Regions from separate parts of the Aeribacillus sp. FSL K6-3256 genome, predicted to be linked through region 3. Evidence: predicted binding sites of a transcription regulator. Region 3 holds the regulator's gene; each other region holds the start of a gene.

Evidence for each region. Region 3 encodes CtsR, which represses protease genes until heat stress. Its sites were predicted from a motif close to ATGGTCAATAAAGGTCAAACA; they were not measured.
Region 1: clpP (ATP-dependent Clp endopeptidase proteolytic subunit ClpP) is a predicted target of CtsR. The motif match lies at 7,543-7,563, and genes of this name have one in related genera.
Region 2: NSQ84_RS06625 (ATP-dependent Clp protease ATP-binding subunit) is a predicted target of CtsR. The motif match lies at 4,191-4,211, and genes of this name have one in related genera.

Annotation. Positions count from the first base shown of each region.
Region 1 covers NZ_CP150188.1:778,051-789,171, forward strand. Annotated here, with positions in the region: gene NSQ84_RS03710 (tetratricopeptide repeat protein) at 1-1,075, shown strand, start outside; gene trxB (thioredoxin-disulfide reductase) at 1,175-2,122, shown strand; gene NSQ84_RS03720 (8-oxo-dGTP diphosphatase) at 2,412-2,870, shown strand; gene rapZ (RNase adapter RapZ) at 3,073-3,957, shown strand; gene NSQ84_RS03730 (YvcK family protein) at 3,960-4,916, shown strand; gene whiA (DNA-binding protein WhiA) at 4,940-5,890, shown strand; gene NSQ84_RS03740 (HPr family phosphocarrier protein) at 5,915-6,172, shown strand; gene clpP (ATP-dependent Clp endopeptidase proteolytic subunit ClpP) at 6,910-7,488, opposite strand; tRNA gene NSQ84_RS03750 (tRNA-Arg) at 7,753-7,828, shown strand; gene NSQ84_RS03755 (DUF4352 domain-containing protein) at 8,930-9,451, shown strand; gene NSQ84_RS03760 (LytTR family DNA-binding domain-containing protein) at 9,928-10,572, shown strand; gene NSQ84_RS03765 (acetyl-CoA hydrolase/transferase family protein) at 10,706-11,121, shown strand, end outside.
Region 2 covers NZ_CP150188.1:1,358,326-1,369,446, forward strand. Annotated here, with positions in the region: gene NSQ84_RS06610 (MarR family transcriptional regulator) at 1-209, shown strand, start outside; gene motB (flagellar motor protein MotB) at 223-1,002, opposite strand; gene motA (flagellar motor stator protein MotA) at 995-1,789, opposite strand; gene NSQ84_RS06625 (ATP-dependent Clp protease ATP-binding subunit) at 1,953-4,073, opposite strand; gene NSQ84_RS06630 (hypothetical protein) at 4,317-5,351, shown strand; gene NSQ84_RS06635 (metallophosphoesterase family protein) at 5,384-6,121, shown strand; PreQ1 riboswitch class I at 6,497-6,540, shown strand; gene queC (7-cyano-7-deazaguanine synthase QueC) at 6,726-7,385, shown strand; gene queD (6-carboxytetrahydropterin synthase QueD) at 7,385-7,822, shown strand; gene queE (7-carboxy-7-deazaguanine synthase QueE) at 7,822-8,550, shown strand; partial or broken gene NSQ84_RS06655 (NADPH-dependent 7-cyano-7-deazaguanine reductase QueF) at 8,575-8,742, shown strand; partial or broken gene queF (preQ(1) synthase) at 9,126-9,449, shown strand; gene NSQ84_RS06665 (DUF2187 family protein) at 9,580-9,759, opposite strand; gene NSQ84_RS06670 (hypothetical protein) at 9,895-10,098, shown strand; gene NSQ84_RS06675 (sigma-70 family RNA polymerase sigma factor) at 10,160-10,669, opposite strand; gene NSQ84_RS06680 (spore germination protein) at 10,942-11,121, shown strand, end outside.
Region 3 covers NZ_CP150188.1:110,527-121,647, reverse strand. Annotated here, with positions in the region: gene disA (DNA integrity scanning diadenylate cyclase DisA) at 1-895, opposite strand, end outside; gene radA (DNA repair protein RadA) at 899-2,275, opposite strand; gene clpC (ATP-dependent protease ATP-binding subunit ClpC) at 2,359-4,794, opposite strand; gene NSQ84_RS00605 (protein arginine kinase) at 4,791-5,879, opposite strand; gene NSQ84_RS00600 (UvrB/UvrC motif-containing protein) at 5,881-6,429, opposite strand; gene NSQ84_RS00595 (CtsR family transcriptional regulator) at 6,444-6,905, opposite strand; gene NSQ84_RS00590 (MgtC/SapB family protein) at 7,147-7,821, opposite strand; gene NSQ84_RS00585 (hypothetical protein) at 8,602-10,359, opposite strand; gene NSQ84_RS00580 (hypothetical protein) at 10,340-10,864, opposite strand; gene NSQ84_RS00575 (prepilin-type N-terminal cleavage/methylation domain-containing protein) at 10,857-11,121, opposite strand, start outside.

The DNA of each region.
Region 1 (11,121 bases), 670 kb from region 3:
GGCGCCGCAAGGCATATTTTCCGTAGAAAACAGCGATCTTCTTGAAATGATCGAAATGGAAGAAGAGGCTGAGCATTCGGATGATCTAATCGTGATGCAAGAAAAAGCGCGCTCTTTGCTTGAGAATGGACAGTTTCAAGAATCTATTTCCATTTTAAAAGAGATTATAGCTGATTACCCAGAGTTTTGGTCCGCTTATAATAATTTGGCGCTTGCCTATTTTTACCTTGGGGAAGTGGAAAAAGCGAAGGACATGATTTCCCTTGTGCTCCGGAAAAATCCAGGGAATTTGCATGCTTTATGCAATTTGCTTGTATTTTTTTATTATGAAGGTGATGAAGCGAGCATAAGCATGCTAGTTGAAAAACTAAAAAGAGTTTATCCGCTTGTTTCAGAGCACCAATATAAACTGGGGGCGACGTTTGCACTCATCGGCTTTTATCCTCATGCATTCAAGAGGCTCCATGCCTTGTATCGAAAAGGATTTGAGGGGGATGACACGTTTTATTATTGGCTCGCATACTCTTCTTATTTTATAGGACACTATGACTTTGCTAAAAAAATATGGAAGAAGGTTCTGTATTTAAATCCGCGGAAGGAAGGCTCTGAACCGTGGAATATGAAAGGGCTAAACGAAATGGAAAATCAAGTCCCGGAGCGGCTGCTCTCTATCTATTTCGCAATGAAAATGGATGAACGAGCGTATTTAGTAAATGAGCAGGAGTTTGAAACTCGTCTTGAAAGAGAAGCTGTTCAATATGCTTTAAGCGTTTTAAATGGCAAAAGGCCGACAGGTTTTCATGCTGTTCATTTCGCTTTCCATGTGGCCGATAGTTTAATGGACAAAACGTCAGAAGGAAAAGAATTGGTTTTATTTTGGTTTCGGCTTTTCAAAAATGCCTTTAAGTTCGACATAAAATTTCGCAATGTCAACGCATGGTCAGCAGCTGTCTATTATTTATGGATGAAGCAGATAGGAAAAAACATCACACAAGATGGTGCGGCAAATCATTTTAACATCAGCAAAGCTACGCTGTCTAAATACGTGCGCGTCGCAAAAAAATTGAAAATGTGAGCAAATAAATAGCACGAGACATTTATTTTATATAGGATATGTTGTAGGGAATAATAATTTTGTATTATTTATTGGATCATATGATGAGGAGTGAGTCTCGTGTCTGAAGAAAAAATTTATGATTGTATCATTGCCGGAGCAGGACCTGCAGGATTGACAGCTGCTGTTTACACATCCCGCGCCAACCTTTCTACTTTAATGATAGAAAGAGGCGTGCCTGGAGGACAAATGGCCAATACGGAAGATGTTGAAAACTATCCTGGATTTGATCATATTTTAGGTCCAGAGCTATCAAATAAAATGTTTGAACATGCTAAAAAGTTTGGTGCTGAATACGAATATGGAGATGTGAAGGAAATTGTCGATGAAGGCGAATATAAAATCGTCAAAACAGGCAACAAAGAATATAAAGCGAGAGCAGTGATTATCGCTACAGGGGCCGAATATAAAAAGCTCGGCGTGCCTGGAGAGAAAGAACTGGGCGGACGAGGCGTCTCTTATTGTGCTGTATGCGACGGAGCATTCTTTAAAGGAAAAGATTTGATTGTTGTCGGCGGCGGAGACTCTGCTGTCGAGGAAGGAGTTTATTTAACCCGCTTTGCGAACAGTGTGACAATCGTTCATCGCCGCGATCAATTGCGCGCCCAAAAAATATTGCAGCAGCGCGCCTTTGATAATGAAAAGATTGATTTTATTTGGAATCATACAGTAAAAGAAATTCATGAAGTCGACGGGAAGGTTGGCAAAGTCACGCTCGTAAATACGATAACAAATGAAGAAACAGAAAAAGAGATAGACGGTGTATTTGTATACATTGGCATGGTGCCGCTGTCCAAACCTTTTGAAAATCTCGGAATTACGAATGAAGCAGGATATATTGAAACAAATGAAAACATGGAAACGAAAATTCCCGGCATCTTTGCGGCAGGAGATATTCGGGAAAAATCTTTGCGGCAAATTGTAACTGCAACTGGTGACGGAAGCATTGCTGCCCAAAGTGCTCAACATTATATTGAAGAATTAAAAGAGAAATTAAAAAATGCCTAAAATTGTTAACAAAATCGTAACTATGATTTAATTGTGCTGTAACATCAATGAAATAAAATTCAGTTACTATAAAAGTAGTAATTGACCCCCTTTTATAATATATACTTTTGAGCATGGGCAACCCTTCCCATGCTCCTTTTTTTGTTACACCTTTTCTTTTGAAACCTTTAAAAGAGAAAAAACGTATGATAAAGTAGGAAAGCATGCGCATTGAGACACTATAGCATTTAATTGTATAATAAAAGGAATAAATATTTTTTATGTACCGCAACCTAGGGGTGAACTTGCTTTGCAAAGGGTTACAAATTGTGTTCTTGTTCATGAAGGTCAGCTGCTCTTGCTTCAAAAACCGCGCCGGAATTGGTGGGTAGCCCCTGGAGGGAAAATGGAGCAAGGGGAATCGATAAAAGAATCTGTTGTAAGAGAATTTAGAGAAGAAACTGGAATTTATTTAATAAATCCAAAAATTAAAGGGATTTTCACGATCATTGTCAAAGATGGAGATAAGGTTGTTCAAGAATGGATGATGTTTACATTTTTCGCAACACAATTTAACGGGGAAAATGTTTTGGAAACTGAGGAAGGAAAGCTGAAATGGCACTCGATTGATGAAATTAAACAGTTGCCGATGGCTGCGGGCGACTACCACATTATTGAATATATGATTAAAGGGTCAGGAATCATGTATGGAACATTCATCTATACACCTGATTATGAGCTTTTGTCTTATCGGCTCGATCCACAATAAAGAAAACTTCAGCTGCAAGAAAATCGAAGCCAAGGTTCAGAGAAGAGGAATGCCAGTTTCAAAATTTCCGCTAAATAAATTTATGATTTGACTCTTCTCATCCTTGATCAAATAGCTATCAGATCAAAAAAATAAATCCCGATATTTCCTATTCAACATCTGTTACTGAATATTTTTCTTTTGAAAAAACGGGGGGCTTTGAATGATGAGTGAAACTTCAAATATTAAGATGGTTATTATTACGGGGATGTCCGGGGCAGGTAAGACGGTTGCGATTCAAAGCTTTGAAGATCTAGGATATTTTTGCGTCGATAATCTTCCACCTACTCTTTTGTCCAAGTTTCTAGAGCTTATGAAAGAATCGAGAACGAAAATGAACAAAGTAGCTGTAGTTATGGATTTGAGGGGAAGGGAATTTTTTGAATCTTTCCATCAGGCAATTGAAGAAATCAATTATATCCCGTGGATCGCACCGCAAATTTTGTTTCTTGATGCACATGATCAAGTATTAGTTAACCGGTATAAAGAGACGAGAAGAACCCATCCATTAGCTCCAAAAGGTCTTCCGCTTGAGGGGATCCGCCTTGAACGGGAAATGCTGGAGGAATTAAAGGGACGTGCGCAAATTGTATATGATACATCCAACTTAAAGCCAAGAGAATTAAGAGAAAAAATTTTAAAACAGTTCGCAGAAAATGGCGATCAAACCTTTACGTTGAACGTTTTATCATTTGGATTTAAATATGGTTTGCCGATCGACGCGGACTTAGTGTTTGACGTGAGATTTTTGCCCAACCCGTATTATATTGATCATATGCGCCCTAAGACGGGGCTTGACGAAGAAGTTTCATCATATGTTTTAAAATGGACAGAGACATCTAAATTTTTAGAGAAGCTGACAGATTTACTCTCATTTATGATCCCTCATTTTCAAAGAGAAGGAAAAAGTCAAGTGGTCATTGCAATCGGTTGCACTGGCGGACAGCATCGCTCGGTGACTCTGGCTGAATATTTAGGGGATTTTTTCCGCAAAAACTACAAAGTGCATGTATCCCATCGTGATATTGAAAGGAGAAACTATCGATAACTATGGATAAAAAGAAAATCGTCATTATTGGAGGAGGAACCGGATTATCTGTTCTGCTTCGAGGCTTAAAGCTGCTCCCTTTTGATATCACGGCCATTGTAACAGTTGCAGATGATGGCGGCAGCTCCGGTAGACTTCGTGATGAACTGAACATTCCCCCGCCGGGCGACATTCGCAACGTGTTAGCTGCTCTTTCCGATGTGGAACCGCTAATCGAGGAACTTTTCCAGCATCGTTTTAAAAAAGGGAACGATTTGACTGGCCATTCTCTCGGCAATTTAATACTTGCAGCGATGACCAATATCACCGGCGACTTTATGCACGCCATTCGGGAAATGAGTAAAGTATTAAATGTTCGCGGTACTGTTTTGCCTGCAGCGAACCAGAGCGTTGTATTAAATGCGGAGATGGAAGATGGATCTGTTGTGAAAGGGGAATCGAAAATCCCTTTTTCAGGAAAAAAAATTAAAAAGGTGTTTTTAACCCCGAAAAATGTAAAACCTCTTCAAGAAACGATCGATGTCATCAGACAGGCACATATGATCATTTTAGGGCCTGGAAGTCTTTATACAAGCATTTTACCGAATTTGCTCGTTCCGAAAATTGGCGAGGAGGTTTGCAAGTCCTCGGCCAAAAAAATATATATATGCAATGTCATGACTCAGCCAGGGGAGACGCTAAACTATACAGCGAGCGATCATGTGAAGGCTCTTTACGATCATTTAAACTGTCCGTTTATTGATGTGATCCTCGTGAACAACGGATCTATTCCCGAATACATACAAAAACGCTACGCGAAAGAATCAGCTTTTCCTGTCCAAGTCGATGCAGAGGCGCTAAAAGATATGGGACTTCGAGTAGTGCAGGACAACATGGTCTCCTTCGATCAACATGTTATTCGACATGATACGAATAAAGTGGCAAACATCTTAAAAAATTTGCTTCTGGAAGAAACGTAATCGGAAAGGGCGGTAATGGAAACATGTCGTTTGCTTCAGAGACGAAAAAAGAATTGACAACACTGGAAGTAAAACAATGTTGTTTAAAAGCAGAGTTGTCCGCGCTCATCCGAATGAACGGAACTGTGTCATTTTCCAACCGGGAATTGCTTTTGGATGTGCAGACGGAAAACGCAGCGATTGCAAGACGCATTTACATGCTGATCAAAAAAAAATATGACGTTCCGATCAAGCTGCTTGTACGAAAAAAGATGCGATTAAAAAAGAATAACGTCTATATTGTTAGAATGAATGAACAAGTAAAAGAGATTTTGGAGGATTTGCGAATTTTAGGCAAGGATTTTATGTATAACCATCAAATCTCTTTAGACCTTGTGAAAAAAAAGTGCTGCAAGCGGTCGTATATGCGTGGTGCGTTTTTAGCGGGCGGATCTGTCAACAACCCGGAAACTTCTTCATACCATTTGGAAATCTCGTCGTTATATAAGGAACATAACGATTCGCTATGCAGTTTGATGAATACGTTTTATTTAAATGCAAAAACACTGGAACGGAAAAAAGGATATATTACATACTTAAAGGAAGCTGAAAAAATTGGGGAATTTTTGACATTGATCGGTGCCCATCAAGCTCTACTGCGTTTTGAAGATGTCCGAATCGTTCGTGATATGAGAAATTCAGTGAACCGCCTTGTCAATTGCGAAACAGCAAATTTAAATAAAACCATTGGAGCTGCTTTACGGCAGGTAGAAAATATAAAATTCATTGATGAAAAGATCGGATTAAGCGCCTTACCTGAAAAGCTGAGGGAAATTGCAGAATTACGGGTTATGTATCAAGATGTGACATTGAAGGAACTAGGTGAAATGGTGTCCAGCGGGAAAATCAGCAAATCGGGAATCAACCACCGATTAAGAAAAATCGATGAAATCGCTGAAAAATTGCGGGCTGGCAAAACGATTTCATTTAAATAAATTTTTAAGAAGAGAGGGATTAATATGGTTGAGAAAAAAGTGGAAGTTCGGTTAAAAACCGGTTTGCAGGCACGACCGGCTGCATTGTTTGTTCAGGAAGCCAACAGGTTTTCATCTGACATTTTTATCGAAAAAGACGGAAAGAAAGTAAACGCCAAAAGCATCATGGGGTTGATGAGCTTAGCTATTAACAGCGGCTCTGAGATCACATTGATCGCAGAAGGAAACGATGAGGAAGAAGCATTAGAAGCGCTTATCAACTACATTCAAAACGAAAATTAATGTGAACACACAAAAAAATTGCCACAAAATTCATCAATGGATGGATATTGCCTCTCTTGTGGGAGAAAGCAGGAAACAACCGCTGTCAGCCACAAGAGGGCTTTATTTTTGCTAAAACTGATATGAAGACGAAATGGCTTCGGGTGCTGATCCATTCGTTCATAGAAAAGTTATGATAAATCTTATGTTGGGAGAGAGCTTCGTGAAGGTTCTTAACTGGAACTTTTGGATTTCAAATTATTGCGAAAGAGCGGGGCGAATCCGAGCAATATATTTGGTGTAAATACTATTTTTTCATAAATCTGCGATCAACATTCAAGAAAAAACAAACGTGCTTTGATATGGTTCGAATGACTTACAGCTGAATGGATAAAGAGAGATTCTAGCCCTTTTATAACATGAAAAAATCGATTATAACACTTGTTTTTGCCAGCAGGTGTCCAGAAAAAAACTTCAGCAAAATACGGTTTACACAGGCTCTCCGAAAGCATATTTAATCCTTCATCCGGCTCGATCCGCATTTTGGGCTTAGATTAAAGCAATATCGGCAGTTAACGGCTTTTCGAAAACGTAAAGCTGACGATTCCGGCCAAAAAGTTGAATGAGGAGCTGCTGTCAAGATCATTCTTGACATTTGCTCCTCATTCAAATGTGTGAAGGTATGAAGCAGCGGTTTATTTTTATACTGTCTGCTTGATATGTTTAATTTTTTATTGTCTTCCTATTTGAGGCAGCTTTTATTTTGTTAAAACTTTGTCAATCAACCCATATTCTTTTGCACGTTCAGCTGACATGAAATTGTCGCGGTCCGTATCACGTTCAATTACTTCAAGAGGCTGGCCAGTGTTTTCAGATAAAATTCTGTTCAATTTATCTCTTAAAGAGAGAATTCGTCTAGCTGCAATATCAATGTCAGTTGCCTGACCTTGCGCGCCTCCTAATGGTTGATGAATCATTACTTCACTATTCGGAAGGGCAAAACGTTTTCCTTTTGCACCTGCCGCCAATAAGAATGCTCCCATGGAAGCAGCCATTCCTATACACATCGTGGATACATCAGGTTTAATAAATTGCATCGTATCATAAATCGCCATGCCAGCAGTAATTGATCCGCCCGGGCTGTTAATATAAAGGGAAATATCTTTTTCAGGATCCTCCGCTGCCAAGAAAAGAAGCTGAGCAACGATGGAGTTTGCAACATGATCATCAATTGGCGTACCAAGGATAATAATGCGGTCTTTTAACAATCTTGAATAAATATCGTAAGCACGTTCACCACGGTTTGTCTGTTCAATAACAGTCGGTATTAAATTCATTATGTTTCCTCCCTCGCATCAAAGTTAAAGTCATTTCTATTCCATCATACATAAAAGGTCAATAAAGGTCAAACAAAAAACTTTTATATATAATTATTTATAAGATCAATACATGTACCATCATACCCTCATTTTTCATTTTTCAAACAACGATGAAAAATGAATTTTTCAAAACAATTTTGACACGATGGATAATTAAGCAAAATTTATTCTTGCATATACTGTTCGGTTCGATTATAATATAATTCGTGACATTTGAAAAATGCGCTCGTAGCTCAGTTGGATAGAGCGGTGGTTTCCGGTACCACGTCCGTCGGGGGTTCGAGTCCCTCCGAGCGCGTAAGCCTAGAGCAACAAGGGTTTAGAAGTCGTTCAACGGACGGGAACTACCGAAAAACGGACAACGTATTTTCGTAAGGTTTCCGTCCTACTGAATCAAAGAGACAAAGAGACCGCGTGCCTCCAAAATGAAAAATTTTGGAGGTTTTTATTATGCGAAAAAGGCTAGAAAGGTAGTTTCAAGACATCTGATTGTAGATGTAATCTCGGTTATATGACGGTTGCAGAAGGATTAAAATACGCTAAGATCATTTACAAAACGGAAGCTATCCAGGACGAACGAGTACCGATTATTGAAGTTCTTGAAAAAATTTTATAGATGTTGTCGGTTTTAGAGATCTTACTACTGACCAAATTAGACGTTACATTAATACGTCATCTGTAACCGTGGATATTCTTTTCGGTGCTATTAAATCGATTTTTAGAAAGCTACATAAATACGGTATTATTTGAAGAAAGTCTCGTCAAAAAAATGCCAAAACTAATAAGGATAAACAACGAATCTTTGTGCTTACAGACACGCAAGTAAAGAGGCTATGAAACGTCAAAGATATAGGTATTTACGGGATTTCGTGACTATGGTGCTATTAAACTAGTGGTAGAGTGAGAACAAAGGGCAAACTAAGTTGAATAGTCAGAAATTTCTGGTATTTTAGATGACGGTATTATTATGTTACTGGGGCCAAAAACAATAGCCGTAAAAGCCGGATTGTTCCAATGACTAAAGAAGTATGTAAACTACTTGATAGAAGAAATTCGAGGATACTTCGGTAACATTTCATATGTATTCGTTAATCAATATGGTGAAAAGTTAAAAAGAAGGAAACATCAGGAAAATATTCAAACTAAAAGACGAATGTTGCGTAAGTCTTACACTGTTTAAGACATACATTTATCGTAAACTATTTGAAAAAGGTGACGATATTTGTTCGCTACAAATGATTCTTGATCACGCGGATATATCTACTGTGTAAATATACCTAGAATATACACCAAGCAATAATACGAAAAAATAGTCGAAAAGTCATGGGATATGTTGAAAAATAGCAGATAAATAAATATAATGAAGATGTCGAAATTTTGGAAAGTGAGGTAAATGTTAGTGAAAAAACGAAAATGGGGGTTTGTATTTTCAGTTTTCGCACTTAGCCTCGCGACTTTAGTCGGATGCGGAGGCGAAGAAGGTGCACAAAAAGTAGGAACATCGGAAGGGGCGCAAGAACAGAAAGAAGAAGCTAAACCGGAAATATTCAAAGTTGGCGATGTCGTTAAGTTAGGCGACTTACAATTAACTCTAAAAAGTGCTAAATACGTAGATGATGCCGAATATACGCCAGCAGAAAAAGGTAAAGTATTGGCGATAGAATTTGAAACGGTCAATAACGGAAAAGAGCAGTTATATTTTGGCGCGGAAGAGTTTGCAATCTCGACACAAGACGGAACACAACACGAAGAGTATTTCGGTCATGATGACGGCTTTATGAATGAAAATATTGGCGCAGGTAAGAAAATTACCGGTAAAATTTACTTCGATGTTCCTGAGGATTCAAAATACGAATTAGTCTACACACCATCATTCAGTTGGGACAACGAAAATATAACGTTTGAAATAACTCCTCAATAAGGCGGCGCATTTTGCGCCATCTTTTTTATTTTTGCGGAAGAAAATGTCGCGATTTCGTTTTCAATTTTAGTTAATGGAGGCTAGCATTATCAAACAGTTGTATGTTGACAAGCAATCGTTTCCCCTTTTATTACGGCAAAATAGTTGAAAAAAGAAAACTTTAGATAGTTAGTGAAATTTCAATGCACGGCTGGCAGAAACAAGGCCATCCCTTCTCCGTTTCCTTGACTGTAAATCTCAGAATCTTCCTCTTTTTACTGTGAAAATATTCCTGGTTGGCGGTATCAAAAAATATGAATTGGCAAGAACTATTTTCATTCATGGCGAGGGCTGTAAATCCGAAAATTTGCTTGCACAAACTTCTATGCGTCATCTAATCATTCATCGCACTCGATAAGAACTATGCCAAAAAGGGTGAAAAAAGATGTAAAATATTAATATCTTGAAGATTTATAGATCACGAAGGGTGTTGAAGAATGGAACGTATTTCAGTAGTTTCCATTTTAGACGTTATTGGTGAATTGTTTTCTGATGAAGTTTCGATTGCTGTTTCCAATACTAAGGAATATATCTATTACCGGCCGAGCAAACGGATTGATTTGAAAATCAGACCGGGAGACTTGGTGAGAAAAGGAACGATTGCGTATAAAGCTTTGCACACCAAACAAAAGGTTTCTGAGTTTATTAACCGCGATGTGTTTGGCGTTCCTTATCACGGGATGGCTGTACCGTTTTTTTGGGAAGGAAAGCTTGAGGGATGCGTCACTGCGATTTTTCCTGCTTTGACGGATGGAAAATCTGTTGTGACCGTCAAAACTGATGACGGATGGGTTCCTATTCCTTTTTCAAAAGTTGCGTATTTAGAAGCAAAAGATAAAAAGACCTATGTGTACACTGAAGGATGCTCAGGAACGCATAAATACTCTCTCCAGGAATTTGAATACTTGCTTCCAAAGGACTATTTTATTCGCTGTCATCGGGCTTTTATTGTGAATGTCAACCATATTAAGGAGATCTACCCTGATGCGCATTCAACTTTTTTGCTGTTGATGAATAACGGTGATAAAATTCCTGTCAGTCAGTCTTACTCCAGTTATTTTCGAAAATTGCTTGGATTTTAAAAAATCGTTCTGTTTTAGTATGGAAATTGAGTTGTTTATCTGAATTTTCGGTCACTTATCCCCAAAACCTTGCCCCGTTAACTTTTATCGGTAAAATAAATTTTAAATTCATTAAAGGGGAGATGATGGGGAAATGGACAATAAATTGGAAAGGATTGAAGATTTGCGTTTGCGCGATCGAATAGTCACAGCTGATGAAGCCGCATCATGGATCAAAGACGGGATGACTTTAGGGTTAAGCGGATTTACACGCGCGGGTGATGCGAAAGCGGTTCCATATGCGTTGGTGAAACGCGCAGAGCGAGAATCGTTTAAAGTAAATGTGTATACAGGAGCCTCTTTAGGTTCTGATATCGATAAAATGTTCACTGAAGCTGGCATTTTAGGCAAGAGGCTTCCTTTTCAGGCAGATCCTACGATGAGAAAAGGAATCAATCGGGGAGAATTTTTATTTGTCGATCAGCATTTGTCCCATACTGCTGAATTAGTGCGCTCAAATGTTATGGGTCCAATCGATTTTGCAATTTTGGAAGCGGTTTCTATTACAAG
Region 2 (11,121 bases), 1.2 Mb from region 3:
AAAAAGGGCTGTTAGTTCGAAAAGCATGCCCTAAAGACCGCCGTGTCACATATGCGGCAATAACGGAAAAGGGGAGAAAATGGATTGAAGAAATCTTTCCTTCTCATCAAGAGATGATTGATTCGATCGTGAATATTTTGACAGAAGATGAGAAGGAAACAGCGATTAATCTATTAAAAAAAGTAGGGTACCATGCGAAAGAAAAATGAAAGCGGAACCGGCTTAATTCGGCTCCGCTTTTTTATTGTTTGGAAGAATTAGAATTTCCACCCGTCTGTTTTTTTGTCTTCCTTCTGCTGTATCATTGGAAGCAACGGGTTTGTATTCGCCGTATCCTTTCGCACTGAACTTGCTTGGGTCGAGATTTTTGTTTTCTAAAATAATTTTCATCACATTTACGGCTCTCATAACACTTAAATGCCAGTTTGAATCAAAGTTTGAATTATGAATCGGTACATTGTCTGTATGTCCGCTGATAACCACGTTGCGGGCACTGCCCATGGCGAGCATTTTGGCAATGTCAGTAGCCAAAATTTCATCTTTTTTTCTCACTTTGGCGCTGCCTGAATCAAACAATATATCGTCCCGAATCGTGATTAACAAACCCTCTTCGTTTAGTGATGTTTTAATATTGTTTTTCAAGTTGTTTTCTTCAATGTATTGATTAAACCGATTTTGAACTTCCGCTAATTCCTCTTGATCGCTGTTTCCCGATTCATCATTGTCATGAGGCTCATTTTGCACTTTTCCATTTTGTTTGTTTTCTTCGATGTTTTCCATTTCTTGTTGTGGTAGAGGGCTCGGATATTCTAAAACGCTTATGCCTCCGTCAAAATTGGAATTGAAAGCTCTTGCTAAACGCTCAAATTTTTGGGCATCTATCGAACTGAGAGCAAATAGGACGATAAAGAGCGCAAGCAAAAGGGTTAAAATATCGGCATAGGGAATAAGCCAGCTTTCATCTGTATGATGGTCATTGCGGTTTTTTTTTCTACTACGCATCGGACGCAACACTTCCTTCATCAGAAATCTTTGCCCGCTCTTTTTCAGGAAGATAAAATGCCAATTTTTGCTGAATCGTCCGCGGTGCCTGTCCTTCTAAAATGGAAAGAATGCCTTCGATCATCACCTGGCGGACGAGCACCTCCTGCTGAGATTTCCGTTTCAGTTTGTTCGCAAATGGGTGCCATAAAACATATCCTGTAAAAATTCCGAGCAAAGTAGCAACGAACGCGGCGCTGATCGAATGTCCGAGCTCCTCAATATTTTCCAAATTGGCTAGTGCGGCAATCAAACCTAATACAGCTCCTAATACGCCAAGAGTCGGAGCATACGTGCCGGCCTGAGAAAAAATGGCGGCGCCTGCTTCATGCCGCTCTTCCATTGCATTGATTTCTTCTGTCATAACATCTCGGATGAACTCGGCAGACTGACCGTCCACAGCCATGCTTAAACCGGTCTTTAAAAATGGGTCATCTATTTCCTGAAGCTTAGCTTCCAGCGCCAACAATCCTTCTTTCCTTGCGATTTGCGCCCATTCAGAGAAAAGGACAATCAACTCTTGAATCGTATAAGTTTGTGTGTCTTTAAATAAGACGCGGAATAATTTCGGTACTCTTTTAATTTCATTTGTCGGAAAGGCAATAACGACCGCAGCAATCGTTCCGATGATAATAATGACGATAGCTGCCGGATTGATTAAGACGGAAAGACTGACACCTTTTAAAACCATGCCGACAATAATTGCCATAATTCCTAAAAAAATGCCGATAATTGATGTTTTGTCCATGTTCATCAAATCCTTCTTCTTTCTATATTCAATTATTATATCGACAAAGAAAGACGAAAATTTTATATTTGATAAAAAAAATAAACGACACCTTCATCGAATCGATTTTTGCGATGCTGCTCCCAAATAAAAAAACTGCCCTAATGGACTGTTAGGGCAGCTGTTATGAACGAATAACAATTTCTTCATTTTCTACGTCGGCGATTAAATGATTGTGCACTTCACCGTCTAACAGGATGTCTGCAATTTTGTCTTCAATATGTTCTTGAATGACGCGGCGAAGCGGACGAGCGCCGAACGATGGATGATAGCCGATTTCTACCAATTTTTCTTTTGCTTTTTCTGTTACGTCCAATGAAATGTTTTGTTCTTTCAACGTGTTCCGAACTTCTTCAAGCATCAAATCAACTATTTTCAAATAATCTTCTTTATCAAGCGGTTTAAATTCGATAATGGCATCGAAACGGTTTAAAAATTCAGGCTTAAAGAATGAACCGAGAGATTCAAGGATGCTTGATTCTTTTTCCACCGTGCTGTTAAAACCGACGTGAACTTGTTTTGCACCTGCTCCAGCGTTAGAGGTCATAATAATGACCGTATCTTTGAAGCTGACGGTGCGGCCTTGGCTGTCTGTCAAGCGTCCGTCTTCTAATATTTGCAAGAAAATGTGCTGTACATCTGGATGAGCTTTTTCAATTTCATCCAGCAGGATAATGCAGTAAGGGTTGCGACGAACCTTTTCCGTTAATTGTCCTGCTTCTTCATGTCCGACATAGCCTGGAGGCGAGCCGATTAATTTTGAAACAGAATGTTTTTCCATATATTCACTCATATCCAAGCGAATCATGGCATCTTTTGAACCGAACAGCTCCAAAGCTAATGTTTTCGACAATTCCGTTTTTCCAACGCCAGTCGGGCCGACGAACAGGAAGGATCCGATTGGTCGGTTTTTTGCTTTCAATCCAGCGCGGCTGCGGCGAATGGCTTTTGCCACTTTCCGGACAGCATCCTCTTGGCCGATAATTTTTTTCGCCAAGTTTTCTTCTAAATGTTTCATTTTTGCTTGCTCATCCTCTTGCAGCTTGCCGACTGGTATGCCGGTTTTTTCTTCGATGATTTTTTGAATGTCTTCTACTTGAACGATTGCTTGCTGTTTGTCCTTTCCTTGTTCAAGCTGCTTTTCAAGGGCAGCTTCTTCGTCGCGAAGCTTAGCTGCAAGTTCGTATCGTTCTTCCTTTAGCGCTTTTTCTTTTTCATGGGCAATTTGTTTAAGCCGCTCGTGGATGTCTGCTTCATTAGCCGGCTCGGCTTTTAAGTTTAATCTTGAACCAGCTTCATCCATTAAATCGATGGCTTTGTCAGGCAAAAAGCGGTCTTGAATATATCGATGAGATAGTGTGACGCAAGCTTTAATCGCATCTTCTGAATATTTGACTTGATGGTATTGTTCATATTTTTCTTGAATTCCTTTTAAAATGCTGATCGCTTCTTCAATGGAAGGTTCTTTCACAATAACCGGCTGGAAGCGTCGTTCAAGGGCTGCATCTTTTTCGATTTGCCGGTATTCTTTTAGAGTTGTTGCTCCGACAACTTGAAGCTCACCGCGGGCGAGCGCTGGCTTTAATATGTTGCCGGCATCCATAGAACCTTCCGCAGAACCGGCGCCGACTAAAAGATGAATTTCATCGATAAACAGGATGATGTTTTTTCGGGCTTGCAATTCTTGAATTAGCTGCTTCATCCGCTGTTCAAATTGTCCGCGAATTCCCGTGTTGGCGACAAGTGATGAAACATCCAGCAAATAAACTTCTTTATTTTTTAATTTTTGCGGAACGTCTCCTTGAGAAATTTTTAAGGCTAGTCCTTCCACAATAGCTGTTTTCCCTACGCCTGGTTCTCCGATTAAAACCGGGTTATTTTTGTTGCGTCGATTTAAAATTTCAATCACTCGTCTTACCTCATCATCGCGGCCGATGACAGGATCAATCAACCCAGCTTTTGCAGCATCCGTTAAATTTCGGCCGAATTGATCGAGGAAGCCGTTCTGTTTTCCGCCCCCTGATTTCGGTTGTGCTTGAACAGCTTGGTCAAAGCTCTCAAAAGAGTTTGGCATAAATGATTGAAATAATTCATCGAAACCGCTGAATCCGTAAAAACCACTTGGGATTTTTTGTTTATATTGTTGATAGCATTCTTGACAGAGACGCATTTCTTGTTTGTTGTGATTGATTTGTACATTTAATAAAACATTGGCTTTTCTTGCTTGGCAATTTTCACACAACATATAACATTCCTCCTTTTTGACTTTGATTAACTTTGACCAAAAGAAGAAACTTCTTCGACTTTCTTTGACTTTTTGGAATCAAAGAAACAATCTCAATCATTCAATAGTTAGATTCACTGTTTGACCTTTTCTGACTTTATTATACTTTGACCTTTTTTGACTTTCAAGTCTTTTTTACAAATTTTTTTCGTCTTTTTTTCCCTTCTTGTCCATATATTGTTGATAAAGTAAGGTGGGTGAAACATGAGCAATAAATGGGTATTGGCACTTCAAATAGCTTCTGTCTATATCGGCACTGTCATCGGTGCAGGGTTTGCAACGGGAAAAGAGATCGTTGAGTTTTTTTCAAAATACGGCGCTGGAGGAATTGTTGGAATTATTTGTTCTGCCGTTTTATTTGTTTGGCTGGGAACGAAAATGATGTTGATCGGAAGACGCATTAATGCATCTTCGTATTTGCAGTTGAACCAATTTTTGTTTGGGACGTTGTCAGCTTATGTAGTCAACGGCTTGATGTTTATGATGCTGATTGGCATCACATCGGTCATGCTGTCGGGGGCGGGGGCGATTTTTGAAGAGCAACTGTCGCTTTCAAAGCAATTTGGAATTTTTTTAACGATTGTGCTTTCCATTGCTGTGATTTCGTTTGGAGTCAAAGGGCTGTCTTCCGTCAATCTATTGGTTGTTCCGCTTTTTATTTTGTTTAGCCTGATCATCTCCATTGAAGCCATCATAAGGGGTGATTTTATCGATTTATCGTTGGATGGAGTGTTTCAACCAGTCAAATCAAGCTTTTTATATGTTTCTTTTAATCTCTCTCTTGCTCAGGCTGTACTTGTTCCGCTCGCAAACGCAATAAAGGATGAAAGCGCCATTAAATTGGGCGGAGTTGTAGGCGGTCTCGGATTAAGCTTCATTTTATTTTCCAGCTATTTCTCCCTTCTGCATTTGCCGGACGCCGGGCTTTTTGAAATCCCAATGGCTGAAATTGTCAAGCAGCTGTTTTCAGGCTTTTATTACATATACATCCTTGTTATTTTTGGAGAAATATTTTCATCGTTGATCGGCAATCTGTATGGTTTGGAACGGCAATTATCATCGGAAAAGCCTTTGGCAAAAATCGCTGGTGTCATTTTCATCCTATTATTATGTTATTTAGTCAGCCTGATAGGATACGGAAAGCTCATTTCCACGCTTTATCCGCTGTTCGGGTATATGAGCATTGCCTTTTTCATATTATTAATGTTCAAAAAAATTCCAGACGATAACAAATCATGATAAAATAGTAGGGAAATGAAGGAGGAGTTTATTTGGATAAAATCGCGGTCATTTCTGATATACATGGGAATATTCCGGCGTTGTCGTCTGTATTGAAAGATATAAGCTTGCGAAATGTAGATCGAATTTTTTGTTTAGGAGATCTTGTCGGAAAAGGACCTGAATCAAAAGAAGCGATCGATATCGTCCGCAGCTCCTGCGATTTTGTTTTAAAAGGAAACTGGGACGAGCTGATTACAAGGGAAGATGTAAACGATGTCGTTCGCTGGCATCAAAATCAGTTGTCGCAAGAAGACATAGAATATTTGCGTAGCCTCCCGTTTTCCATTGATTTTTATATGAGCGGCCGCCGGCTGCGGCTTTTTCATGCATCCCCTTTCAGCGTCTGGATAAGAGTACAGCCTTGGGATTCGATTGAAAAAAGATTGTCCATGTTTGAAAACAGCGTTGAAACCGGTTTGGGAACGAAGGAGCCGGATGTTGTCGGATACGGTGATGTTCATAATGCCTTTATACAGCATTTATCCGGTAAAACGCTTTTTAATGCAGGCAGTGTCGGTAATCCGCTGGACCTGCCCGAAGCATCCTACTGCATTTTGGAAGGCACGTTCAACTCGGAGAAAAGGGCTCCTTTTTCGATTCAGCACATACGTGTTCCATATGATATTGACCTTGCCATTCAATTAGCTAGAAAAAAAGAAATGCCGGAACTAAAAGAGTATATTCAGGAATTAACGACCTCACGCTACAGAGGCTTGGAAAAGGCATGATGCGGAGGTAAAAGTAAAATTATTGTAGGTAAAAATTAGCGCCTTCATTTAATGAGAACTCTGATTGCTCATTAAATGAAAGGGAAAGTGTGGCAGTAATATAAGAAAGTGCGGCTGCTCCTGGTAGAATGATCATGGACTACATTTAGAGGATAAAAAATTGCCCACAAACGCTCGGCTCAATTCTGTTTTTTGAAAAAGGAGATTTTTTTACCAAGAGGGTACCCTGAAAAAAGTGATTTCGCTATCAAAAAATAGCGATTAAAAAAGTTGCCCACAAAGTCTTGAGTGACTCCAGTCGGAGCATGCCGTTTGCATAACCAATTCTGTATGATATAATAAGATACAACTTGAATAAAAATCCGTTTCGAAAGAACGGGAGAGGTTCTAGCACACCCTCTATAAAAAACTAAGGAAAACTATATCCTTGGGATATAGTTTTTTCAATGTTTGCGAAAGGTTTAGAAGTTGAATAGATTTATGATGATTTCGAAAGGCTTCTGAACAGCTTGCTTCCGCCTCTGTAGCAGAAAAAGAAGCATCAGTTTCTGTTTAAGCTAGGCAGTGTGAATGGCTTTCTTTTTTCAGAAAGGAGCGTTTTCAAATGGATAATAAGAAAGCGGTCGTTGTGTTTAGCGGAGGACAAGACAGTACAACTTGTTTGTTTTGGGCGAAGAAACAATTTGATGAGGTGACCGCTGTCACGTTTCATTATAATCAGCGGCATGCACAGGAAATTGAAGCAGCGAAAAACATTGCGAACGAAGCCGGCATACCTCATTATGTGCTGGACATGTCCTTATTAAATCAAATGGCGCCGAATGCATTAACGCGTTCAAATATGGAAATTGAACAAAAGGAAGGAGAGCTTCCCAACACTTTTGTTCCGGGGAGGAATTTAGTTTTTTTGACATTTGCCGCCATTTTGGCGAAACAACTGGGAGCGAAACATATTGTGACAGGTGTATGTGAAACGGATTTCAGCGGCTATCCTGACTGCCGGGACGTGTTCGTAAAATCCTGCAATGTAACGATTAATTTAGCGATGGAAGAGGATTTTGTGATTCACACGCCGCTTATGTGGATCAATAAAGCGGAAACGTGGAAGTTTGCCGATGAGTTAGGGGTGTTCGATATCATTCGCGAAAAAACGTTGACGTGCTATAACGGCATTATTGGCGACGGATGCGGCGAATGCCCTGCTTGCTTATTGAGAAAAAGGGGATTGGAACAATATTTGGCTGAAAAAGGAGCTAATACGTGATGCTTCATCAATTTTATCCGCAAGTTTTTCATAATTATAGTTATGAGCTGAATAAAGATATGCAAATATCTGCTGCACACTACATCCCGCATGAAAAAGCGGGGAAATGCGCCCGTGTACATGGCCACACGTATTTCGTCAATCTCACTATTTGCGGTGATCAGCTTGATGATTCAGGATTCCTTGTGAATTTTCAGCATTTAAAAAAATGGGTTCATGATCGATTTGACCATACGCTGCTCAATGACCATACGGATGTATTCAATGGTCAAAACAGCGAAGACTTTCCAACGACAGAAGTGGTTGCGCGGAAAATTTGGGAAATTGTCCAGGATCATTTAAATGTACTCCCGAATAAACCGAAATGCTTGCAGGTGTTTGTCAGAGAAACGCCGACAAGCTATGTTGTGTACCGTCCGAAAAGGGAGATGAAATAATGAAAAAAATACCGGTCATCGAGATTTTTGGACCGACCATTCAAGGGGAAGGAATGGTGATCGGACAAAAAACAATGTTTGTCCGAACGGCCGGTTGCGACTATTCATGCAGCTGGTGTGATTCAGCTTTTACGTGGAACGGTTCAGCAAAAGATGAAATTAAACAAATGACAGCAGCGGAAATTTTGGACGATCTTATTGAGCTTGGCGGCGATCGCTTCAATCACGTCACCATTTCGGGCGGAAATCCGGCATTGATTAGAGGATTGGATGAATTGATTATCCTTTTAAGGGAGCAAGGATTTCGCACTGCACTGGAGACACAGGGAAGCCGTTATCAAGATTGGTTTTTACTAATCGATGATTTAACTCTTTCTCCCAAGCCTCCTAGTTCAGGGATGAAAACGAACTTTACTGTGCTTGATGACATTATGAAGCGGCTGATCGATGGCGGACGGAAAGACAATGTTAGTCTAAAAGTTGTTGTTTTTAATGAGGAAGATTTTGATTACGCGAAAAACGTCCACCTTCGCTATCCAAATATTTCATTTTATTTGCAGCCTGGAAATGATCAAGTAAACGAACAAAATGATCACCTCCTGAGAAATCAGCTTTTAGAAAAATTAGAATGGCTGATCGAATTGACTGTTCTATCAAAAGAAATGAACGATGCTCGAGTTTTGCCGCAGCTTCATGCACTTGTTTGGGGAAACAAGCGCGGAGTGTAAATTAATAGGAAAGGATGAAAAAAGATGGCTGGAAGAAAAGATGATGAATTGAAAGATCTGACGCTGTTAGGCAACAAAAATACAAAATATTTATTTGAATACAGCCCAGAAGTGTTGGAAGTATTCGATAATAAACATCCAGACCGCGATTATTTCGTGAAGTTCAATTGTCCGGAGTTTACCAGCTTGTGTCAATAAGGGCACACTTCAGTGGCGACACTGTCGGATAAACCTTGTGAATTCAGGGGAAGAGGATAATGGAGTAAAAAGCGGAAATGGCAATTGTAATCGAATAAAAGAAAAACATGTTCTTGTCTCTTATTCCCATTATCTTTCCAACCCTGAGCCAAGCCTCAAATTTAAGGGAATCTTCTTCTTAAATTTGAGGAAGGTGCAGAGACTATCGAAATCACTCCAGCATGAAGCGAGTAAGAGTAGTGTTGGAGGAAGAGAGTAGAGTACACCAAGATGACAGCATATATTATCTTGGTGGAAGCGCAAGGGTTCTTATTCAATATCGCAGTTGAATAAGAATATGATATAGTCCACCTGTTTGTGAAAAACAGAGGCCAATCACCGGACAACCGGACTTCGCGACCATTTATATCAGCTATATTCCAGACAAAAAATGTGTGGAAAGCAAGTCGCTGAAGCTTTATTTGTTCAGCTTCCGCAACCACGGCGATTTCCATGAGGACTGTGTTAATATTATCATGAATGATTTAATCAAGATCATGGAGCCCCGCTACATCGAAGTATGGGGAAAATTTACGCCGCGCGGCGGTATTTCTATTGATCCTTATGTCAATTGGGGACGTCCTGGAACAAAATACGAGAAAATGGCGGAGTATCGTATGATGAACCATGATTTGTACCCGGAAAAAGTGGACAACCGATAAAGCAAGTCGCTTGAGGCGTTTTTTTGATAAAAGAACCTGCCGAAACTTGCGTTAATTGTAAAAAATTCTTGAAATGGCACTAAACTCTTTGATATAAGAAAAAGTAAAACGGAGCATTCAATTCTCCGTTTTACTTTCCGACAATTTTATAGTTTTTATGATTAACTACTGTTTTTTGTTCCAGATCCATTTCCCGAAAGTTTTCCATGTACGTAAGATCGACGATGACGGAGTTTTCATTTACTTTTTCGACAATTCCTTTGAGACCGTCTTTAAATTCAATAACATCTCCAACTTCAGCAATTTTCATTTGTTCTCTCCTTTTTTATGGATTTTCAAATATTTTGCATGATTTCTTTAGAATTGTAAAGTTTTTTTGGACAATCGCAAAAAAATAGGTGAAAAGTTTCCATTGCTCGGTAGACTGTTTTTCATAGAAAAGGAGATGGTCGAGTTGACAAATCAAGAGATACAAGACATTTTAAACAAGCTTCGTGATGGAGAACTGGAAGAATATTGTGTATCAAAGGAAGATTTTATGGCGTTTCGCAAAGTGCTGATCGAAAGGGAAGATTTTAAACATTTTCATGGAACAGCAAAACGCGGTGGCAGCATTGTTTACCGATATACAAAAGATCCAAGAAGCTGACCGATGTCAGCTTCTTAATTTTTGGCACATCTTCCTCTTAAAAACTGCTATTAAAGACTGTTCACTGTTCTTCCCGTGCCTTTACGGCATATTTCTTCAATTTTTTTAATGCTCCTTTTCTCCAATTTTTTACTTTGTTGACTGTGACATTTAGCTCCTCTGCAATTTCCTTCTGAGTTTTTCCTTCAAAAAAATACATGGTAAACCAAATTCGTTGAGCATCTGATAAAGCGGGGGCAATCCGTTCATATAAATCTCTTGCTTCAATGTCTGTATATGGAAAAAATTCCAATTTAGCAGCTATTATGTCATTCGCATGAAGAACATGCCTTTCTTTATATGTTTGTTTTTTCCTTAATTCTGTCATGAGCGAGCCTTTTATCGTTGCATAAGCATAAGTGGCAAACCGTCCTTTCTGTTCGTCATAATTGATGCTTGCTTTCCAGAGGGCGATCGCTGCTATTTGAAAAAACTCGTCTTGGTCTGTATAAATATTTAAAGTTTTCATAATGTGAAAAATTAAAGGGCGAAAAGCAGTTAGCATCTCTTCAAATGATTGATTCTTTTCCACGTGTGCGCATCCTTTCAAAGAGCGCGCTCTTTTTTTTCCGCGGTAATACAATCGTAAACGGTGTAAATCATTTGAGCGAATCATCATGATTAAGATGATACGCGTCCAATTGTCTGGGAAATTCAATTTTCTATATAGGAAAATGCAATTATTTCGTTTCAGCCTCCTCCGTTTTCACCATTTTTCTCATTATTTCTATAGAAGAAATTTAATTGAATAAATAAAAAGATGGCTTGAAAAAATAATGGAAAGAGGTGGGATGAATGAGCCGAATGTATAAGCAAAATTGGAAAAGAAAAGATTCAATTGAAAAATTGTTTGCTGTCTTCCGCAGTTCTACTGATTTTATTCAATATGACGTCAATACAAGCCATATCAAATATTGGATTTCATATTTTGAAACGTTAGTGGATGTAAATATATTAAATGAAAACATTTTAAAGCCGATTCAC
Region 3 (11,121 bases):
CGGAAGGAAGCTTTGGTATTTTATGCAAAAACCGGTATCCTCGAGGAACAACAGGTTCATTCATATTGGTAAAATGGGGATATCCGAGCAGCTTCAATAAAACCGCATCATCTAATAATGCTGAGCTGGACAATTCTTGCAGCTGCTTTAATACAGGAATAGGATCATTCAGCCGCTCCATGCTGTAATCTTTGATAAGCAGAGCCGCTTCTTTTTCAATATCTGCTAAAAGCTCGGTCATCTGAAGCTGAATCAGCTGCCCTTCTGTACCGAGTTCGTAAATATAATTAATAATTTCACTCTTAATTCGCAGCACCATTTCTATTCTATGTAAAACTTGGATCACTTCATCGATCGTGACTAAATCTTCAAACTCTAAAGATCCTAAATTATTAATGGATTGGTCAGTGGCAGATTTATACTTTTCCAACGTCCGCAAAGCTTGATTGGCCTTCGTCAAAATGACGCCGATATCCCTCAAAGCATAGCGGGAATTGCCAAAATATAATGTGACGACATTTCTTCTTTCAGAAATAGCAATTACGAGATTTCCTGTTTGCTTTGCTACTCGTTCAGCTGTTCTATGCCTCATGCCTGTTTCTCTTACCTCTATGCTCGTATCCGGAACGAGCTGTGCGTTTGCGTATAAAATTTTTTGCCCTGAGTCGCTTAAAATAATGGCTCCATCCATTTTAGCTAGTTCATATAAATAGGCGGGGGAAAAAGGGCAATTGATATAAAATCCCCCGTCTACAATTTGTTTGATTTTTTCGTTATATCCTACAACAATTAGCCCCCCGGTCTTTGCGCGCAGCACGTTTTCAATTCCTTCCCGGATTGGTGTGCCTGGGGCTACAAATTGCAAGATTTCCTTAAGCGATTTTTCTTGTTTCATAGCTTATCCCCCTATTGCAAGTTCGAGCGCTTCTGAAATGTTTTGCACACCGACAATTTCTATATCTTCCGGCCATTTCCAACCGCCCAGATTGGCTTTCGGTAAAAAAATCCGCTTAAATCCCAGTTTGGCAGCTTCTTGTACACGCTGTTCAATTCGTGAAACCCTTCTAATTTCTCCTGTTAAACCAACCTCACCTACAAAAACATCATAAATGTTCGTCGGAACATCTTTAAAGCTTGAAGCTATACTGATGCAAATTGCCAAGTCAATTGAAGGCTCGTCTAATTTCACCCCGCCGGCAACTTTTAAGTAGGCATCTTGGTTTTGGAGCAATAAACCAACACGTTTTTCCAATACCGCCATCAACAAAGAAACACGATTATGATCAATCCCATTTGCCATCCTTCTGGGGTTTCCAAAGCTTGTCGGGGTGATTAAAGCTTGTATTTCGACTAGAACAGGTCTTGTCCCTTCCATGGAAGCGACTACTGTTGAACCAGATGCCCCTTTTGCACGCTCTTCTAAAAACACTTCTGACGGGTTGAGCACTTCTTTAAGACCTGCTTCCTTCATTTCAAAAATTCCTATTTCGTTAGTGGATCCGAACCTGTTTTTAACTGCCCGTAAAATTCGGTACGTATGATGTCGATCACCTTCAAAATACAATACAGTATCAACCATATGTTCTAAAATGCGCGGCCCTGCAATTGTGCCGTCTTTTGTTACATGACCGACAATAAAAATCGGAATTCCTTTTGTCTTTGCCAATCTCATTAATTCAGCCGTACATTCTCGAACCTGAGATACGCTTCCAGGAGCAGAAGCAATTTCACTGTTATAAATCGTTTGAATGGAATCAATGATGACAAAAGCCGGTTCAGTTTCCATTATGGATTGAATGATGATTTCTAAGTCCGTTTCAGAAAGCACGAAAAGTCTTTCGCCTTTTACCCCGAGTCGGTCGGAGCGAAGTTTTGTCTGTTTTAAAGATTCTTCTCCCGAAATGTATAAAACATCGTTCCCTCTCTCTGCCAGCTGTGAGGAGACTTGCAATAAGAGAGTGGATTTTCCAATTCCAGGATCCCCTCCAATTAAAACGAGAGACCCTTTTACAATTCCGCCTCCCAATACGCGGTTAAACTCATGAAGTCCTGTAAGCATTCTAGGTTCTTGCGCAGCTTGGATTTGATGAATTGGAGAAGGTTTGCTGACAGTGGATGATTCGGAATGACTAAAAGCAATGCGGTGTTTTCCCTTTGGCTTGATAACTTCTTCAACCATTGAATTCCATTCGCCGCACCCTGGACATTTTCCCATCCATTTCGGCGATTCATATCCGCACGATTGACAAATAAATTTTGATTTGATCTTTGACATTCGGTTATTCCCCACTTTGTTCAATCGATAAACGACAATATAATGAAAGAGAGGGGCATACGTGAAGCAGTATGCCCATTGGATTATTGAACCTTTTCTGCAGTTTTTACGACAAATTCATTATTTTGCACGTCCAATACAACTTTTTGACCTTGCGAGATCGTGCCTTTCAATAATTCCTCTGATAAGCGATCTTCGACATATTTTTGAATCGCTCTCCGCAACGGACGCGCTCCATATTCTAAGTCAAAGCCCTCTTCAGCCAGCTTTTCTTTTGCACGATCCGTTAATTCGAGTTCTATATCCTGTTCTTTTAATCGTTTTGTCAGCTGATCCGCCATCAGCGAAACAATTTCTTTCAAATGTTTTTTCTCTAAAGAGTGGAACACAATAATTTCGTCAATCCGGTTCAAAAATTCAGGACGAAATGCTTTTTTCAGTTCATCCATCACTTTGTTTTTCATATCTTTATAATTTTCATTTTCGTCTTGAACATTAAAGCCGACATATTTATTCCGTTTTAATTCGCTTGCCCCTACATTTGAAGTCATAATTAAAATCGTATTTCGAAAATCAACGGTGCGCCCTTTTGAGTCTGTGAGTCTTCCGTCTTCAAGCACCTGCAGCAAAATGTTAAACACATCTGGATGAGCTTTTTCAATTTCATCCAATAATACGACTGAGTATGGCTTGCGGCGCACTTTTTCCGTCAATTGTCCTCCCTCTTCATAGCCTACATATCCAGGAGGCGAACCAACGAGCCTTGACGTAGAATGCTTCTCCATATATTCTGACATATCGATTCGAATCATAGCATCTTCGTCACCAAACATTGCTTCAGCTAATGCACGGGCTAATTCCGTTTTCCCTACACCTGTCGGTCCTAAGAAGATAAATGAACCGATCGGACGCTTCGGATCTTTTAAGCCTGCACGTGCCCGTCTGACAGCTTTTGCGACTGCAGTGACAGCTTCTTCTTGACCAATAACGCGCGAGTGTAAAATTTCTTCGAGATTCAAAAGCCGCTCTGATTCTGTTTGGGCAAGTTTAACAACCGGAATTCCCGTCCAGCTTGAAACAACCATTGCAATATCCTCTACGGTCACTTCAGAATTTTCTTGACCTTGTTTTTCCTTCCATGATTTTTTCGTTTCCTCTAATTCCTCTCTGAGCCGCTGCTCTGTATCTCTTAATGAAGCTGCTTTTTCAAATTCTTGGCTTTGGACTGCAGCTTCTTTTTCTTTTCGCACTTCTTCTAATTTTTGCTCCAATTCCTTTAAATTCGGAGGTGTTGCAAATGAACGAAGACGGACTTTGGAGCCTGCTTCATCAATCAAGTCAATCGCTTTATCAGGCAGGAACCGATCGGAAATATACCGATCTGAAAGTTTAACAGCAGCTTCAATCGCCTCATCGGAAATGGATACCCGGTGGTGTGCTTCATATCGGTCTCTTAATCCTCTTAAAATTTGAATGCTCTCTTCAATGGACGGTTCGTCGACTTGGATTGGCTGGAAGCGCCGTTCAAGTGCAGCATCCTTTTCAATATATTTACGGTATTCATCCAAAGTTGTTGCCCCAATACATTGCAATTCTCCCCGAGCCAAAGCAGGTTTTAAAATGTTGGAAGCATCAATTGCACCTTCCGCCCCGCCTGCGCCGATCAGTGTATGAAGCTCGTCAATAAATAAAATGATGTTTCCTGCTTGGCGAATTTCATCCATTACCTTTTTAAGGCGGTCCTCAAATTCCCCTCTATATTTTGTGCCAGCTACAACTGTTCCCATATCAAGGGTCATAACGCGCTTATCTCTCAAAATTTCAGGAACCTCATTATTCACAATTTGCTGAGCAAGTCCCTCTGCTATGGCAGTTTTCCCAACACCAGGTTCACCTATTAAAACAGGATTATTTTTTGTTCTTCGGCTCAAAACCTCGATGACACGCTGAATTTCTTTGCTTCGGCCGATGACTGGATCAAGTCCGCCCTCCCGTGCAACAGCCGTTAAGTCCCGCGCAAGACTATCAAGCGTCGGAGTATTTGCGTTTGTCATCGAACTTCCTTGGTGGCTTGAGGATACTTCATTGCTGCCTAACAACTGTAAAACTTGCTGACGCGCTTTGTTCAAGCTTACTCCGAGATTGTTTAAAACACGCGCAGCAACTCCCTCTCCTTCTCGAATTAATCCCAATAGGATATGTTCTGTTCCGACATAAGAATGTCCTAATTTTCTTGCTTCATCCATTGACAGTTCAATGACTTTCTTTGCTCTCGGTGTGTAATGGATCGTTTGCGAAATTTCTTGTCCCCGTCCTATCAGGCTTTCCACTTCATTTTGGATTTTTTCTGGACTTAATCCTAGAGCGTGAAGCGCTTTAGCGGCAATTCCTTCTCCTTCGCGCACGAGCCCAAGCAATATGTGCTCTGTGCCGATATTGTTATGTCCGAGGCGTACAGCTTCTTCCTGCGCTAAAGCAAGCACTTTTTGCGCCCGTTCCGTAAATCTCCCAAACATCATTGTTCATCATCCTCCCTTTGCTTCCTTTCTAATTGAAGCCTTTCACGAATTAATGTTGCCCTGCGAATATCCCGTTCATTCGGCCGTAGAACTCCTCCTGAATATTGTTGCAGAAATCCGGGCTGAATTAAAATCATAAGCTCATTTAAAACACTGCGTGGAACATTTTGAATAATTCCCAGGTCAATTCCTAAGCGCACATCTGATAAACATTGAATTGCTTCTTTCGATGGAATAATCCTGCTGTATTTGAGAGTGCCGTAGGAACGATATACACGGTCTTCTAGATGATGCGGATTCGTTTTATATAAAGCATCTCTTGCAGCCCGTTCTTGAGCAATTAATTGCCCGACAACACCTATTAAATCATCGACAATATCGTCTTCTGATTTGCCTAGCGTAATTTGGTTCGAAATTTGGAATATATTACCTATCGCTTCACTTCCTTCTCCGTACCGACCTCTCACAACCAATCCTAATTGATTGATAGCAGGTATAATTTGGTTAATCTGCTGTGTTAAGACAAGTCCTGGAAGGTGCATCATCACGGAAGCCCGCAAGCCGGTACCGACATTTGTTGGACAGCTAGTTAAGTAGCCCCTATGTTCATCAAATGCATAATCTACTTTTTCCTCAATCCAATCGTCAAGATTCATTGCCATTTTCAACGCTTCTTTTAGCTGAAGGCCCGGGAACAAACATTGAATTCTAATATGATCCTCCTCGTTTATCATGATGCTCACTTCTTCGTTTTCAGATAAAAGGCACCCTCCAAGTGCTGATTCTTCCATTAAATAAGGACTAATCAAATGCTTCTCTACAAGTACGCGTTTTTGAATAGGCTGAAGTTCATTCATTTTCAGCAGCACGAATGTCCCTAAACCGTCAAACACTCTTTGTGAAAATGATTCTTCAAATGTATTTAAAACAGCCAAGGCTTCTTCATTCGACATAATGGTAGGGAAGCTGATATTTTCTATATTTCGCGCCAATCTGACTCGGCTGCTCAGCACAATATCGGAATCAGGTCCTTCTTGATTCATCCAAGGGCTCATGGCTGAACGAATAAATTTTTGAAAGGACATGTCATACTCCCCTTTCGTTCCGTCCATTTATCTTCGCTTCAATGGACCGAATTTCATCCCGAACTTGAGCTGCTCTTTCGAATTCCTCTTTCGCAATTAATTCTTGCAGTTCCTGTTTAAGCATTTTCAGGCGCTTTTTCAAATGAATACTTCCACCGGTCCGTTTCGGTACTTTACCGCCGTGAGTTGTATTCCCGCCATGAACACGTTTTAAAATCGGGGTAATTTGGTGATAAAACGTTTTGTAACAATGGGAGCATCCGAATTTACCAATTTTCGTAAATTGATCAAACGTCATATTACATTTCTCACATTGAATGACCTGATTTTTCTTGAAAACATTTTGCCCTTGGCTGCTAATGGCGCTGTCCATATTTAATAATCCGGACAATAAGTTGTTTATAGAAAAGCCTGGATTCATATTGAATATGAATACATCACTTTTTTCCTGTGCACATTTTTCACATATATGCACTTCAGTCTTTTCGCCGTTGATAATTTTTGTAAAGTGGAAAGTAGCGGGCCTTTCATGACATTCTTGACAAATCATCGTCCATCACATCCTCACTTGTATTTTAACGAGGTGAGCATCGCCTTCATCATCCTTGCCCTCAATTCGTCTCGATCAGGCAAATCAATATATAAAACAGACCGATCAATTACGCTCAACATAATTTTCGCTTCTCTTTCTGAAATAACCTCTTCATCAGCCAATCTCAAAATAATATCCTCCGCCGACGATTGTGACAGCCTTTTACCAATGGCATTTAAAATTTGATTGATCAGCTGGATACGGTCATTGATTCGAATTTTCATAATTCGGATATAACCGCCTCCACCCCTTTTGCTTTCGACAATGTAACCCCGTTCAATTGTAAAACGAGTGTTGATCACGTAATTGATTTGCGATGGAACACATTGAAATTTATCCGCAATTTCACTTCTTTTAATTTCAACAATTTCTTTTCCGCTTGAATCTAATACATGCTTTAAATATTGCTCGATAATATCAGATATATTCCGCACCTCGAAAAACACCTCCTTCAACTTTTTGATTGGAATTGCAAAACGCTCAAGAAATGTGCAATATCCTTGAGGGATAGGAGGCAAGATGTTTACGTAATGCTTATTTCCTAAACGATAACAACTAGTCACTTGACTTTGACTATATTTGACCTTAATTATAATATAAATTTTTTTTTGTGTCATTTCAACAAAAAAGCTCACTAATAATATTGCCATTTACAATATGGAAAAAACCCGCTCTTTAAAAAACTTTTTTAACTTCTTGAAATTTCAATAATTCGTTTATGATTTCAGGCATTTCATCTTTTGGAAGGCCAATTTCAAGTAAATATGAACGCTTCGCATGTTTAGTTTCTTTTGGCTTTGACAATGTAAAATGAATTTTATAAACAGAAATATTTAATTGTTCAAGTTTCCGAGTAAATTCCACCAAATCATCTTCTGGAAGATTAACTTGTATCCATTTTTTGCTTGACTTCTCAGCAAAAAAAGCCTCCACCTTATTGAGAAAGATCAAACTTAACAATACAATCAAGGTAGAAAAAATCGCCAACGGATACATTCCTGCCCCAACAACAAGGCCAAGTCCTGCAACAACCCAAATCGAGGCTGCCGTCGTTAATCCTCTTACCGTAACCCCTCTCACTAATATCGTTCCAGCACCTAAAAAACCAATGCCACTAATGACATAAGAAGGAATTCTTGCTGGGTCAAAACGAATATTTTCATAACGATCCATATATTCTTCAAAGCCATAAAGAGACAGAAGCATCATCATGCAGGAGCCGACACCAACTAACAAATGCGTGCGAAAGCCTGCTGGATGCCGTTTAAATTCTCGTTCAAGGCCAATAAATCCACTTAAAATGACTGCTAAAACAATGCGAATCAACATAATTTGCCATTCCTCAGGCATTATCATTCCTCCTTACCATCCAAATGACTTTTTCTGTTTTGGCCATATATGAATTTTGAAATGATACAGTATTATACTTTCCCATTATATGCGATGAACAGTGCTCAATATTCAATCGTTCTTGAGTATGAGACTAAGAATGATATGAAACAAAAAAGCACTTTTAGAGCTGGCTTTAAAATCAAACGAAGCTTTCACTGCTCATATGCTTCAAGAATGGAAAAGTTTATGCTTCTGAAGTAACGATCAATTAATTATACTCCGATTGAAGGTTTTAAAGAAAGCGAGCTTGATTGCAATAGATGCGGAGGATCTTCAGAAGAAGCGAGCTCTTAGTTGTTCGTAAATTTGTCGTTTTTGTTCGTTCTGTTTTAAGCTGTTTTGTCTGTTTGTTGTATATTTCCATTTACAAGAGGATAAAAGAGGCTTGAGCTTGTCAAATCACATGCAGTGAATAATTGTTTCGTCCATACTTTTTTACAAGGATAAGCAAATCTCGCCTCCATCGCTTTTCTCAGATTAATTAAAACGGTTTGCATCATTCAAATCAATTAAAGATGTTTTTGTAACAGCAAAAATATCCATTTCGGCTTTCGACAATTTTCTCGAAAAATTGGCTTTTAGACTGTCATTTCTTAATTTTTCATTTTATGATCATAACGGAAAGTATTGCAACGGAAAAACATCACAAAAAGCTAAAAAAAAAGCCGATTCCTCCACCGCCTTCGCTATACACGAGAGGCGGCGGTCATATCGGCAAAAAAATAAGATGAAAGGTATTTATTCTATGTCACGATTAATAATTTTAGGCGGATCCAAGTTTTTAATAACGGGCTCTCTAGACTTTATATCTGCATACGTATTGATAATTTCCGGATCATAAATAATTTGCAGCCTAGAAGGCTTGCCTATTTGGTTTTGTGCACCTTCAAAATAATCGTTATTCGTAATTTTTTGCGCCCCACTAAAATTTTGATTGCTGGCCCGTCCTCTTATCGCATTTAAAACAATGCGCCTCGCTGATATTCCTCCTTCTATACGAATATTTGAACCAACTCCAAACATTTCTAATGCTTGTTCTGAATAGAAAAACCCTTTAATATTACTAGGTTCATCCTGGTTAACGCTATTATTTCTAATGTTTATATTTCCATTTGCAAAAATAATTAACGAACCGTTTTGACCTAATCCATTGATACGCGAATATTCAATCGTCACATCCCCCATTACATACATAATAGAATTAAATTCCGCATCAGCCCCTTTAATCGTCAGATCTCCGTTCACAAATATGGGGCCGTCCACCCGAATTTTGTCATAATTATTTGGGTTGTACGAATTAGATCCGTTGCCAATTGTTAAATTTTTCTCTATATAGGCTCCCTCCTTAAAGGTGGTCTGTTTGAATTGATTATCTGAATTGCGAATTGTTAATGAACCTGCAGTGGCAAAGCTTTTAAAAAGATTATTCCCAGTAAATGTGTAATCTCCATCGTATTTCTCATTACACCATATAAAAAAACATTCATCATGACTCGCATAAACTTTGTCATTAGGCCGATTTTGGTTTGAGATTATTCTATTATTAGCTTTTATGATCGTTACACCGGGAGAATTATGTTTATAATAAAAAACCGATTTTTGTGCAGGAATTTGAATGTCATCACGGATCGGCTGCCTTTTTACAATAACCGGGGCTTGCCGATTGTAAAAAGCATCATCAATACGATCTGTTAGCTTTGTATAAGAACTTCCAAAATTAGAAGTTGTAATATGTTGTTCATATGGAGGGGTATGATTAAAGGTAAAAATATTTCCACCAAGTAGTAAGTTTGCGTTTGCTTTTCCTTGTGTTGGTAAAATGCTCGGGTAAACGGACGCAATCCATTTCTCACCACTTAAATATGCATATCCTCGGTTTGTTATGATTAAATTCCCGTCTACCTTCATATCCCCTGTGATCGAAACCCCGCCGTGCAAAAACATATTTCCTTCACCAGGTATACAGGCATTTGGAGTTTTACATAATTTGTTGGCACCGAGCGCATAATGTAATGTCTCCAAAACAGATTGTGCACCAATTTCAACTTCTGAAATAACCGTTTTTTCCTTGCCATCAACAAATCCTCTGCTTAAAAAGGTTATCTTCTTCTTTAGCGGGTTTTCTTCACCATTTTCTATTACATTTTCTATATTTCGTATATATACTCGATATTCACCAGTTGCGCCAGTATTGTGAACACTATTTATCACGTCTTTATAGCGATTTAAAATCGTATTTAATTTCGTTATAAACTCGCTGCGGGTGATTCCTTCTTCTCCTAGTTCATTTTTCAAATCGCTTTGAATCTGATTCGTAATATGTTCAATTCCTTTATTGGCTAATTCACGAGCTTGAACATAATCCTCGCTTGTTTGATTTCTTTTCACTCCAGATAAAGCAACTGTCAAAACGGAAACAGACAAGACTGTAAATAGTAAAAAGATCAACATGGTTAAGATCAAGGAGTATCCTTTCTCATTCATTAAGATTTTCATTATTTTGCACTCCTTTTCGATCATTAATAATGCTCACAATACTTTTCAGTTTCATTGTTTGCTGTGTTTTAGCAGATTGTAAAACTAACAAAATTTCAAACACATCTTCTCGTTCAGTTTCTATCAATTTTGATTCGCGAGAAAGCACGATATTTCCGTTTGTTAACGACAATTCTTTGTTATTAATCACTACACGTGAATGTTCATGATCAAAACCAATTTTGCTGCCGTCATGTTTGATCAAAAAGTAATTCCCGCTTGGATCCGGCAATTTCCGCTCCTTAATCTCACTAACCTTTAACACAAACAGCTCATCAATTAAATGGGCGAGTATATAATCTGCTTCATCGCGCAATGCTGCTTCTTCCATAGCACGGTCATATGTTTTTAATCCGCTAAAAAGAACAGAGTAAGCGATCAGTCCGATAACAGAACCCAATAAAACCACTGAAAGAACTTCTACTAACGTAATTCCTTTACTAGAGGATATGATTTTTTTACTCATAGCTCACATACCCTTCAACCTTTGAAGTAATGGGTGTTTTTGAATTTTGTAAATTCACTTCAACAAGTACATTCATTAATCGAATCGCTTTTTCATTAGCAGTTTGACTGACCGTTACTTGAACTGCATACGTTTTATTATTTATAAGTGGAGAAAACAAAAGTTCACATTCATCGGGATCTGGACGGTTCGAGCAGCTGTCAGAAGTATAAACTTGCGGCTGATTAAAGCGATCATTATCTGGTTCATCAATATAA